3 regions of the Pseudomonas sp. AN-B15 genome follow, and region 3 is predicted to be linked to each of the others. Evidence: predicted binding sites of a transcription regulator. Region 3 holds the regulator's gene; each other region holds the start of a gene.
The links. The regulator FliA, encoded in region 3, starts transcription of late flagellar genes. The targets are predictions, from matches to a motif close to CTAAAGTTTNNNNNNNNNNNGCCGNTAA.

Region 1 (3,276 bases), 2.7 Mb from region 3:
CCACCGCCACATTCGGCGGCAGCGAATGGGTGTAGATCACCGTCGCGACGGCGTTGGCAGTGTCGTGGAAACCGTTGACGAACTCGAAGCCCAGCGCAATCAGCAACGCGACGCCGAGCAACAGGAACGGGGTCCAGGTGGTGACGGTGGTGCCCAGCTCATGCATGTCGTGCATCAGGCTGTAAGCGGTGAACAACATGCCCATGGCCAGAACCGCGAAGAACACCACGTAAGTGAACGGACCGGGTTTCTTATCAAGTGCCGGCCGGCCGCCGTGGGCGGACGTGGGGCGGGCGGCGGTCAGGGAGGGAGTAGCCATGAGCGGACAATCCTGAGCGAGGGAAGGTTTGTTCGTCATGATCGTTGCTAAATATTACAGAGAGACTGCGATAGATCAGTGTTTGGGTTTTTAGCTCCACCACTGATCTGAAGGCTGAAGCAGATCCCTGTGGGAGCGAGCTTGCTCGCGAAAGCGGTGTGTCATTCAACAATGATGGTGCCTGATATTCCGTCTTCGCGAGCAAGCTCGCTCCCACAGGGGAACTGTGCTGGACATCAGGTTCGGTGGTCAGTAATCCCCACGCTTGCGAAACGCCCAGCGCCCGGCAATCACGGTAAACGTCGCCACCAGCGCCACCAGAATCCAGAACCCTTCCGGATCCGTCGCCAGCGGCACGCCGCCGACGTTCATGCCGAAGAAGCCGGCGATGATGTTGATCGGCAGCGCCAGCACCGTGACCACGGTCAGGGTGAACAGCGTGCGGTTGCTCTGTTCGTTGAGGTTGGCGGCGATTTCTTCTTGCAGCAGTTTGATCCGCTCGCCGAGGGCGGTGAGGTCGTTGATGATCAGCGCAAATTCCTCGGTGGACTTGCGCAGCTCCTTGACGTCCTCCTTCTGCAGCCACGCCGGCGGCCGGTTGAGCAAGCGCAGCAAGGAGCCCGGCTCCAGCGCCAACAGGCGTTGCAGGCGCACCAGCACCCGACGGTTGGCACCGAGTTCGGCGCGGTTGGTCGACAGGCGCGAGGAGAGTAATTCGTCTTCGACCTGATCGACGCTCATGCTGGTCTTGCGCACGATCTGCGTCAGCACTTCGCCCTGATCGCGCAGCAGGTGCACCAGCAGTTCCGACGGTGAGCGAAAGCATTCGCCGGCCTTCACCGACGAACGCAGTTTGTCCACCGAGTGCAGCGGTTGCAGGCGTGCGCTGACGATCAGTTTGCTGCGCACACAGACCCACAGCGTCGACACGTCCGAGGACACCATGCTGCTGAGGTTGAACACCACGTCGTTGACCACCGCCAGCAACGCCGAGTCCACGTGCTCGATGCGCGTCGAGCGCGAACCTTCGTGCAGCGCCTCGAAAAACTCTTCGGGCAATTGCAGATGGCTTTTCATCCAGCGCTCACACGCGGCGTGCGCCAGGTTCAGGTGCAGCCAGAGGAATTCATCACGGTCGCTGTCGTCTTGCAGACAACGCAGGGCGGTCGCCGAATCGACTTCGCGGCCACGCTCACCAGGACGAAAACGGAAGCCGTAAAGCAGACCGAACAAATCAGGATCGCGATGACTGAGGTCGAGGCTGTGGTTCATGGAGGCTCGCTGCGAGGAGGGCGTCTGGCGTGGAGTTTTCAGATTCACCTGAGCCGCATCATCGCAACCGGATATGACACTTGTGTGACGATAAAGTGACGCCAGATCAATGCCTTACCGGCGGTCGGATTTCCTTCAAGAAGCGCTCTGGTGCGCCGATCACGCTTGGGTTACGTTGCGCGCGCTTGGCCATGAGCCAAGGCTCGCCGACACGGATGTCCGGCAAAATTCCACGCCTTATCGGGCGTGCCTCATCCCTGTCCTGAGTATCTCGCGATGCTGCAAAAATCCCTGAGAGCACAAATTCTCGCCCTGCTGAGCGGCAGCCTGCTGGCGATGCTGTTGATCGCACTGGCCTGCTTTCATTTCCTGTCCAATGGCGTGCAGAACTACAGCCAGTTGATCGCCGGCCCCTTGCACACCTCACAATTGATCGACGAGGCCAACCTGCAATTCAAGGTGCAGGTGCAGGAGTGGAAAAACGTCTTGCTGCGCGGCAAGCAACCGGCGGACCTGGCCAAATACTGGAGCCAGTTCGAAGATCGTCAGCGCGATGTGCAGAGCATTCTCGGTGAACTGGCCGGCCAGAAAGGCCTGGAGCCGGCGCTGAAGTCCCGCATCGAACGCCTGCGTGAAGAGCACCGCCAACTCGGCAGCGCCTACCAGAAGGGTCGCGATGCCTACGTCGCGGCCGGTGCCGATCCAGCGGCTGGCGACAGTGCGGTCAAAGGCGTGGACCGCGCCACCAGCGATCAGATGAGCGAACTGGTCGCCGAGCTGCGCAAGCAGGGCACCGAACAGTCGGCGCAGATCAGTGCCAATGCCGACAGCACCGTGCTGCTGGGGATTGTGGTGATGCTCGGTTCCGGTCTGTTGATCGGTTTGCTCAGCCTGTGGCTGGTCAACCGCAACCTGATCGAACCGATCCGCAAACTGATCGATTACGTCACCCAGTTGAGCCGTGGGCGCCTTGCCGAACGCGTCGCCAACGCCCGCCAGGACGAGTTGGGCAACCTTGCGGCTGCCGCCAATACCCTGCGCGATTTCCTCGCTGAAACCTTCACTCACCTGCAACGCAGTGCCAGTGATCTGGACAGCGCCAGCGGCGAACTGAATGCGATCGCCACGACCATGGCCGGCGGCACCAACGAGCAGTTCAACCGCACCGATCAGGTGGCCACGGCAATGAACGAAATGTCCGCCACCGCCCAGGAAGTCGCCCGGCATGCGGCGGATGCGGCGCGGGCTGCCGACGATGCCGACCAGTCCGCCCAGCAGGGTGAAAAGGTCATGCAGGGCACCATCCACAGCATCACCCGGATGCGTGGCGAAATCGCCAACACCGCTGAAGTGATTCGTCGCCTGGAAAGCGACAGCGGGCGCATCGGCAAGGTGCTGGAAGTGATTCGCGGCATCGCCGAACAGACCAACCTGCTGGCGCTCAACGCAGCGATTGAAGCGGCGCGGGCCGGTGAGGCCGGACGCGGTTTCGCGGTGGTCGCCGATGAGGTGCGCAACCTTGCGCAGCGTACGGCCGAGTCGATCATCGAGATCAACCAGATCATTCAGAACGTGCAGACCGGTGCCGTGGACGCTGCGCAAGCGATCGAAAGCGGTCAGGCGCGCAGCGACGAAAGCGTCGAGCAAGTGACCCAGGCCGGTGCGATGCTGGAGCGCATCACCCA
Region 2 (3,276 bases), 400 kb from region 3:
GCAGCCTCCGGCAGCTCCTACACGGTTCGGCTAAAACGTTAAATTCGGAACTGCCCCACCAGTCTGCCCAACCGCTGCCCCAGCTCCGCCAGACTGCGCGAAGTCTGCGCGCCCAACTGGGTCTCATCCGCCACGCTGTCAACCGCCACGGCGATCTGATGCACGCTGCGGTTGATCTCTTCGGCCACCGCCGTCTGCTCCTCCGCCGCACTGGCGATCTGCGCGTTCATCGAATTGATGGTCGCAATCAGCTCGGCCATCGCATCCAGCGACGCGCCAGCCTGATTGGCTTGCGCCGAGGTGCCATCGCCCGCCTCGCTGGAGCGGCGCATCGCCTCGACCGCCGACTGCGTGCCCGCCTGCAAACGATCGATCATGCCCTGAATTTCCTGGGTGCTGATCTGCGTGCGGCTGGCCAGTGCCCGCACTTCGTCCGCCACCACCGCAAAGCCACGCCCGGCCTCCCCGGCCCGCGCCGCCTCAATTGCCGCGTTCAGTGCCAGCAGGTTGGTCTGTTCGGCAATCGAGCGGATCACTCCGAGCACGCCTACAATCGACGACACGTCTTGCTGCAGGCTGTCGAGCGATACGCCGCTGCTGCGAATGTCATCCACCAGCGCATGAATCTGTTTGATGCTGCCAGCCACCACGCGCTTGGCGCTCTGGCCCTCCTCGTCGGTCTGCTGCGCGGCCACCGCGGCGTTCTGCGCGCTTTTGGCGACGTCCTGGGCGGCGGCGGACATTTCGTTGATCGCCGTGGCAACCTGATCGGTCTCGTGACGCTGACGCTCCATCGCCTGATCGGAACGCTGGGCCTGATCCGATACTTGGGTCACCAGGCCGGTCAGTTGCGTGGTCATCTCGGTGATCTGTCGCACCAGGCCGTGGATCTTGTCGACGAAGCGGTTGAACGAGCCGGCCAGTTCGCCGAGTTCATCCTGGCTGCTGATGTTCAGCCGGCGGGTCAGATCGCCCTCGCCTGCGGCGATGTCGTCGAGGTTGGCTTTCATCAGGTTCAGCGGCCGCAAAATGGTGTTGGCCAACAGCATGCCCGCTGCGGCGATCACCAACAGCACCAGCACGGCCACGCCGACGATGCTGAGAATCACGCCTTGCATACGCTCCTGCACTTGCGCCTCGACCACCGCCACTTGCGCTTCAATGCCGTCGAGGTTGACCGACGTGCCCACCGCCATGTCCCACTTCGCCAGGTATTCGGTGTAGCCGAGTTTCGGCACCAGCACGTTGGCATTGCCCGGCAGTGGCGAGCTGTATTGCAGATAGTGGGTGCCGTCCTTGGCTACGCTCACCAGGCCGCGATTGACGTAAACCCCGTTGGGGTCGCGGTTGTCCTTGAAGCTTTTGCCCACACCTTCCGGGTCGTTGGCCTTGAACAGGCGTACGGTCTCGGAGTCGTAGCCGAAGAAGTAGCCGTCCTTGCCGTAGCGGATGCCCGACAGCAATTTGATCGCCTGCGCCCGCGCCGCGTTATCCCCGGGGGCGGCCGCGTCGTACAGCGGTTTGATCGTGGTCATCGCCACGGCGACGTAACTTTGCAGCGTGGCCTTGGCGTCGGCGAGCAGGCGTTCGCGGGTCTGCTCGACCTCGGTGTGCGCCTGCTGCTGGAGGATGAACAGCGTGGTCAGACTGATGACCAGCGCAAAGAGCAGCACCGGCAGGACGGCAAGGGACAGGACTTTAGCCTTGAGACTCAAGCGCATTGGGGGGGCTCACTCTTTTGGTTTTATTGGCGTGGTTAAAGGCGTTAACGGCACGCGCGAGCAAAAGTTGAACCCAAAAAAAGATCGCAGCCTTCGGCAGCTCCTACAGATATTGATGTAGGAGCTGCCGAAGGCTGCGATCTTTTGATCTTCAGCTTTTAATCAGAGGACCATCGCCGCCACCCAGCCGAACGCCAGCAGCGGCAGGTTGTAGTGCAGGAAGGTCGGGACCACGGTGTCCCAGATGTGGTGATGCTGACCGTCGATGTTCAGGCCGGAAGTCGGGCCCAGCGTCGAGTCCGAGGCGGGCGAACCGGCGTCACCCAGGGCTCCGGCGGTGCCGACGATGCAGACAATCGCCAGCGGGCTGAAACCCAGTTGCACGCACAGCGGCACGAAAATCGCCGCCAGAATCGGCACGGTGGAGAACGACGAACCGATGCCCATGGTCACCAGCAGCCCCACCAGCAACATCAACAGCGCGCCGATGCCCTTGCTGTGATTGATCCACGACGCCGACGATTCGACCAGGGTCTGCACTTGTCCGGTGGCCTTCATCACTTCGGCGAACCCGGACGCGGCAATCATGATGAAACCGATCATCGCCATCATCTTCATGCCTTCGGTGAACAGGTCATCGGTCTCACGCCACTTGACGATGCCGGACACCGAGAAAATCAGGAAACCGACCAGCGCCCCGATAATCATCGAGTCCAACAGCAGTTGCACAATGAACGCCGCCGCAATCGCCACACCGGCGATCATCAGGCTCAGCGGGTTGTACTGCACGGCCACTTGCTCGACCTGCTCGATTTTCTGCAGATCATAGACGCGCTTCTTGCGGTAGCTGATGAACGCCATGGCCAGGCCGAACAGCATGCCCAGCGCCGGAATGCCCATGGCGTGGGTGACGTTGATGCCACTGATGTCGACGCCGCTGCGCGCGACGTTGGCCAGCAGGATTTCATTGAGGAAGATGTTGCCGAAGCCCACCGGCAGGAACATGTACGGAGTGATCAGGCCAAACGTCATGACGCAGGCGATCAACCGGCGATCGAGTTGCAGCTTGGTCAACACATATAACAGTGGCGGCACCAGCAACGGAATGAACGCAATGTGGATCGGCAGAATGTTCTGCGAGGCAATCGCCACCACCCAGAGCAGGCCGATCAGCAGCCATTTGACGTTGCCGCCCCCGGTCGCGTGTTGCCGATCGACCATCGCCAGCGCCTTGTCGGCCAGCGCATGGGCCAGGCCGGACTTGGCAATCGCCACGGCGAACGCACCCAGCAATGCGTAGGACAAGGCCACGGTTGCGCCGCCACCCAGACCGCTGTTGAACGCCTTGAGCGTGGCATCGATGCCCAAACCACCGGTCAGACCACCGACCAGCGCACCGACGATCAGGGCGATCACCACGTGCACACGGGACAGGCTGAGGATCAGCATGATGCCGACCGCAGCAATCACTGCATTCATTTCATTACCTCAAAAACACGGCGATGACATCATCACCGCCAGACAGGATGAGTCCGCCAACGGTTAACCGGCGGAT
Region 3 (3,276 bases):
TTTTTGTGGATCTTTTTCTGCAAGCATCGCGGCACGGTCGTGTTCGATGCCCGCAAAGCGGTCAACCTGACTGGCCATGAGGACGAGTTTGAGCAAATTGCTTTCGACTTCGGTGACCAGCTGGGTCACACGCTTGATCACTTGACCGGTGAGGTCCTGGTAATCCTGAGCCAGCAGGATGTCGTTCAGGTTGCTCGACACCGCACGGTTGTCCGTGCTGCTGCGTGACAGAAAACCGTCGACCCGGCGCGCCAGTTCGCGGAACTCTTCAGCCCCGACTTCACGACGCATGAAGCGGCCCCAATCGGTGCTCAGCGCCTGGGCTTCTTCAGCCAGGCCATTGACCACCGGGGTCGCGCTTTCCACCAGATCCATGGTGCGGTTGGCCGCGGCTTCGGTCAGCTTGACCACATAGCCCAGGCGTTCGGTGGCGTCGGTGATTTGCGACACTTCCTCGGCCTGCGGCATGTGCGGATCGATCTGGAAGTTGACGATCGCACTGTGCAGTTCGCGTGTGAGCTTGCCCACTTCCTGATACAGGCCACGGTCACGGGTCTGATTGAGCTCATGGATCAGTTGCACAGCGTCGCCGAACCTGCCTTTTTCAAGGCTCTCGACCAGTTCGACCGCGTGTTTTTTCAGGGTCGATTCGAAATCGCCCTGTGAAGATTCGTTATGCTCCATAGCTCCCCCGCGCGTTCATCAGCCGATGCGTTCGAAAATCTTCTCGATTTTTTCTTTCAGCGCCTGAGCCGTGAAAGGTTTGACCACGTAGCCGTTGACGCCGGCCTGGGCCGCTTCGATGATCTGCTCGCGCTTGGCTTCGGCAGTCACCATCAGCACGGGCAGGTGCTTGAGTTTTTCATCGGCACGCACGTGGCGCAGCAGGTCGATACCGGTCATGCCCGGCATGTTCCAGTCCGTTACCAGAAAGTCGATGCTTCCGCTGTTGAGCACCGGAATGGCAGTGGTGCCATCGTCGGCCTCGACGGTGTTGGTGAACCCCAGATCACGCAGCAGGTTCTTGATGATCCGCCGCATCGTTGAGAAGTCATCAACGATGAGGATTTTCATGTTCTTGTCCAATTCGACCTCCAAGCAGTCTTAAACGCGCCCAGCACCTGGACGCGCCATTTCAATCAATCCGGCAAAGCACTCGATGACTGTCTGGAGCACAACAGAGCAAGACCGGTGCCGTTCATCACCGCACCAGCCTCGTTCGCAGTGTCCCCACACTGCCTTCAGCGCGCTCGCCACTCCCCCAAACGCCCCCGCAAACGGGCCGCGCACTGGCTGTGTAACTGGCTGACCCGCGATTCACTGACGCCAAGGACTTCACCGATTTCCTTGAGGTTCAGTTCTTCGTCGTAGTACAGCGCCAACACCAGTCGCTCACGCTCCGGCAAATTGGCAATCGCGTCCGCCAGCGCAGCCTGGAAGCGTTCATCTTCCAGATCGCGTGACGGCTCAAGATGAGCACTGGCGCCATCCTCGTGCAGCCCTTCGTGTTCGCCGTCCTGCAGCAGGTCGTCGAAACTGAACAGCCGGCTGCCCAGGGTGTCATTCAAAATCCCGTAGTAATCATCGAGACTCAATTGGAGTTCGGCCGCAACCTCGTGATCTTTAGCATCACGGCCGGTTTTAGCTTCAATTGAGCGAATTGCGTCGCTGACCATACGGGTGTTGCGGTGAACCGAGCGAGGTGCCCAATCCCCTTTGCGCACTTCATCGAGCATCGCGCCGCGGATCCGGATGCCCGCGTACGTTTCGAAACTGGCGCCTTTGCTGGCGTCATATTTGGTCGAGACTTCGAGCAGGCCGATCATCCCGGCCTGAATCAGGTCTTCGACCTGCACACTCGCCGGCAAGCGCGCCAGCAAGTGATAGGCAATGCGCTTGACCAGTGGCGCGTAACGCTCGATCAACTCGTACTGCGCGTCACGTGCCGATTTCTTGTAGTAGTTCATACCGCTGGCGGTCATAACACTGGCCCTGCCGTTTGCTGCACGAGGCGCTCGACGAAAAACTCAAGGTGCCCACGCGGGTTGGCAGGCAGCGGCCAGGTATCGACCTTCTGCGCGATCGCCTTGAACGCCAGCGCGCACTTGGAACGCGGAAAGGCTTCATAGACTGCTCGCTGCTTCTGCACGGCCTTGCGCACGCTTTCGTCGTACGGCACCGCGCCGACGTATTGTAAGGCGACGTCGAGAAAGCGATCCGTGACCTTGGTCAACTTGGCGAACAGATTGCGCCCTTCCTGCGGGCTCTGCGCCATGTTGGCGAGGACGCGGAAGCGGTTCATGCCGTAGTCGCGATTGAGCAGTTTGATCAGCGCGTAGGCGTCGGTGATCGAGGTCGGCTCGTCGCAGACCACCAGCAACACTTCCTGCGCCGCGCGCACGAAACTGACTACCGAGTCACCAATGCCCGCAGCGGTGTCGATCACCAGTACATCGAGATTGTCGCCGATGTCGCTGAACGCCTGAATCAGACCGGCATGTTGCGCCGGGCTCAGGTGCACCATGCTTTGGGTGCCGGAAGCGGCCGGCACGATGCGGATCCCGCCGGGGCCCTGCAACAGCACGTCGCGCAGTTCGCAGCGGCCTTCGATGACATCGGCCAGCGTGCGTTTGGGGGTCAGCCCCAGCAGAACGTCGACGTTCGCCAGCCCCAGGTCGGCGTCCAGCAGCATGACCCGACGGCCAAGCTCTGCCAGCGCCAGAGACAAGTTCACTGACACGTTAGTCTTGCCGACGCCACCTTTGCCGCCGGTCACCGCGATCACCTGTACGGGATGCATGCTGCCCATGTTATTTCTTTACCTTGTCTTGCATAGACGGAGGCCACATTACTGGCTGCGCGTTCACAACCGGAACAATGCATGGCAGACCATCGATGTAGGTACAAAAACTGTTCATTACCTCAGCCAACCTGCTTGGTCGGGCTGTGGTAGATATCAGCGAACATGTCAGCCATGGCTTCTTCGCTGGGTTCTTCCTGCATTTGCACGCTGACGGCGCGGCTGACCAGCTGATGACGGCGCGGCAGATGCAGATCATCCGGAATCCGTGGGCCATCGGTCAGGTACGCGACCGGCAGTTCATGACTGATCGCCAGGCTCAACACTTCGCCAAGGCTGGCCGTCTCATCCAGTTTAGTCAGGATGCAGCCGGCAAGCCCGCAACGCTTGTAACTGTGATAAGCGGCGGTTAGAACCTGTTTCTGGCTGGTGGTTGCCAGCACCAGATAATTTTTTGAACGGATGCCACGCCCGGC

Region 1: the regulator FliA is predicted to act here: its motif matches at 1,726-1,753, upstream of GTQ41_RS20185 (methyl-accepting chemotaxis protein).
Region 2: the regulator FliA is predicted to act here: its motif matches at 1,766-1,793, upstream of GTQ41_RS09765 (methyl-accepting chemotaxis protein).

The regions. Positions count from the first base shown of each region.
Region 1 is NZ_CP049737.1:4,453,748-4,457,023, reverse strand. Features, by position in the region: gene GTQ41_RS20195 (inorganic phosphate transporter) at 1-319, opposite strand, end outside; partial or broken gene GTQ41_RS28840 (metal ABC transporter ATP-binding protein) at 444-572, opposite strand; gene GTQ41_RS20190 (transporter) at 569-1,591, opposite strand; gene GTQ41_RS20185 (methyl-accepting chemotaxis protein) at 1,868-3,276, shown strand, end outside.
Region 2 is NZ_CP049737.1:2,158,665-2,161,940, reverse strand. Features, by position in the region: gene GTQ41_RS09765 (methyl-accepting chemotaxis protein) at 39-1,721, opposite strand; gene GTQ41_RS09760 (Na+/H+ antiporter family protein) at 1,884-3,200, opposite strand.
Region 3 is NZ_CP049737.1:1,762,614-1,765,889, reverse strand. Features, by position in the region: gene GTQ41_RS08125 (protein phosphatase CheZ) at 1-684, opposite strand, end outside; gene GTQ41_RS08120 (chemotaxis response regulator CheY) at 703-1,074, opposite strand; gene fliA (RNA polymerase sigma factor FliA) at 1,242-1,982, opposite strand; gene fleN (flagellar synthesis regulator FleN) at 1,979-2,809, opposite strand; gene flhF (flagellar biosynthesis protein FlhF) at 2,923-3,276, opposite strand, start outside.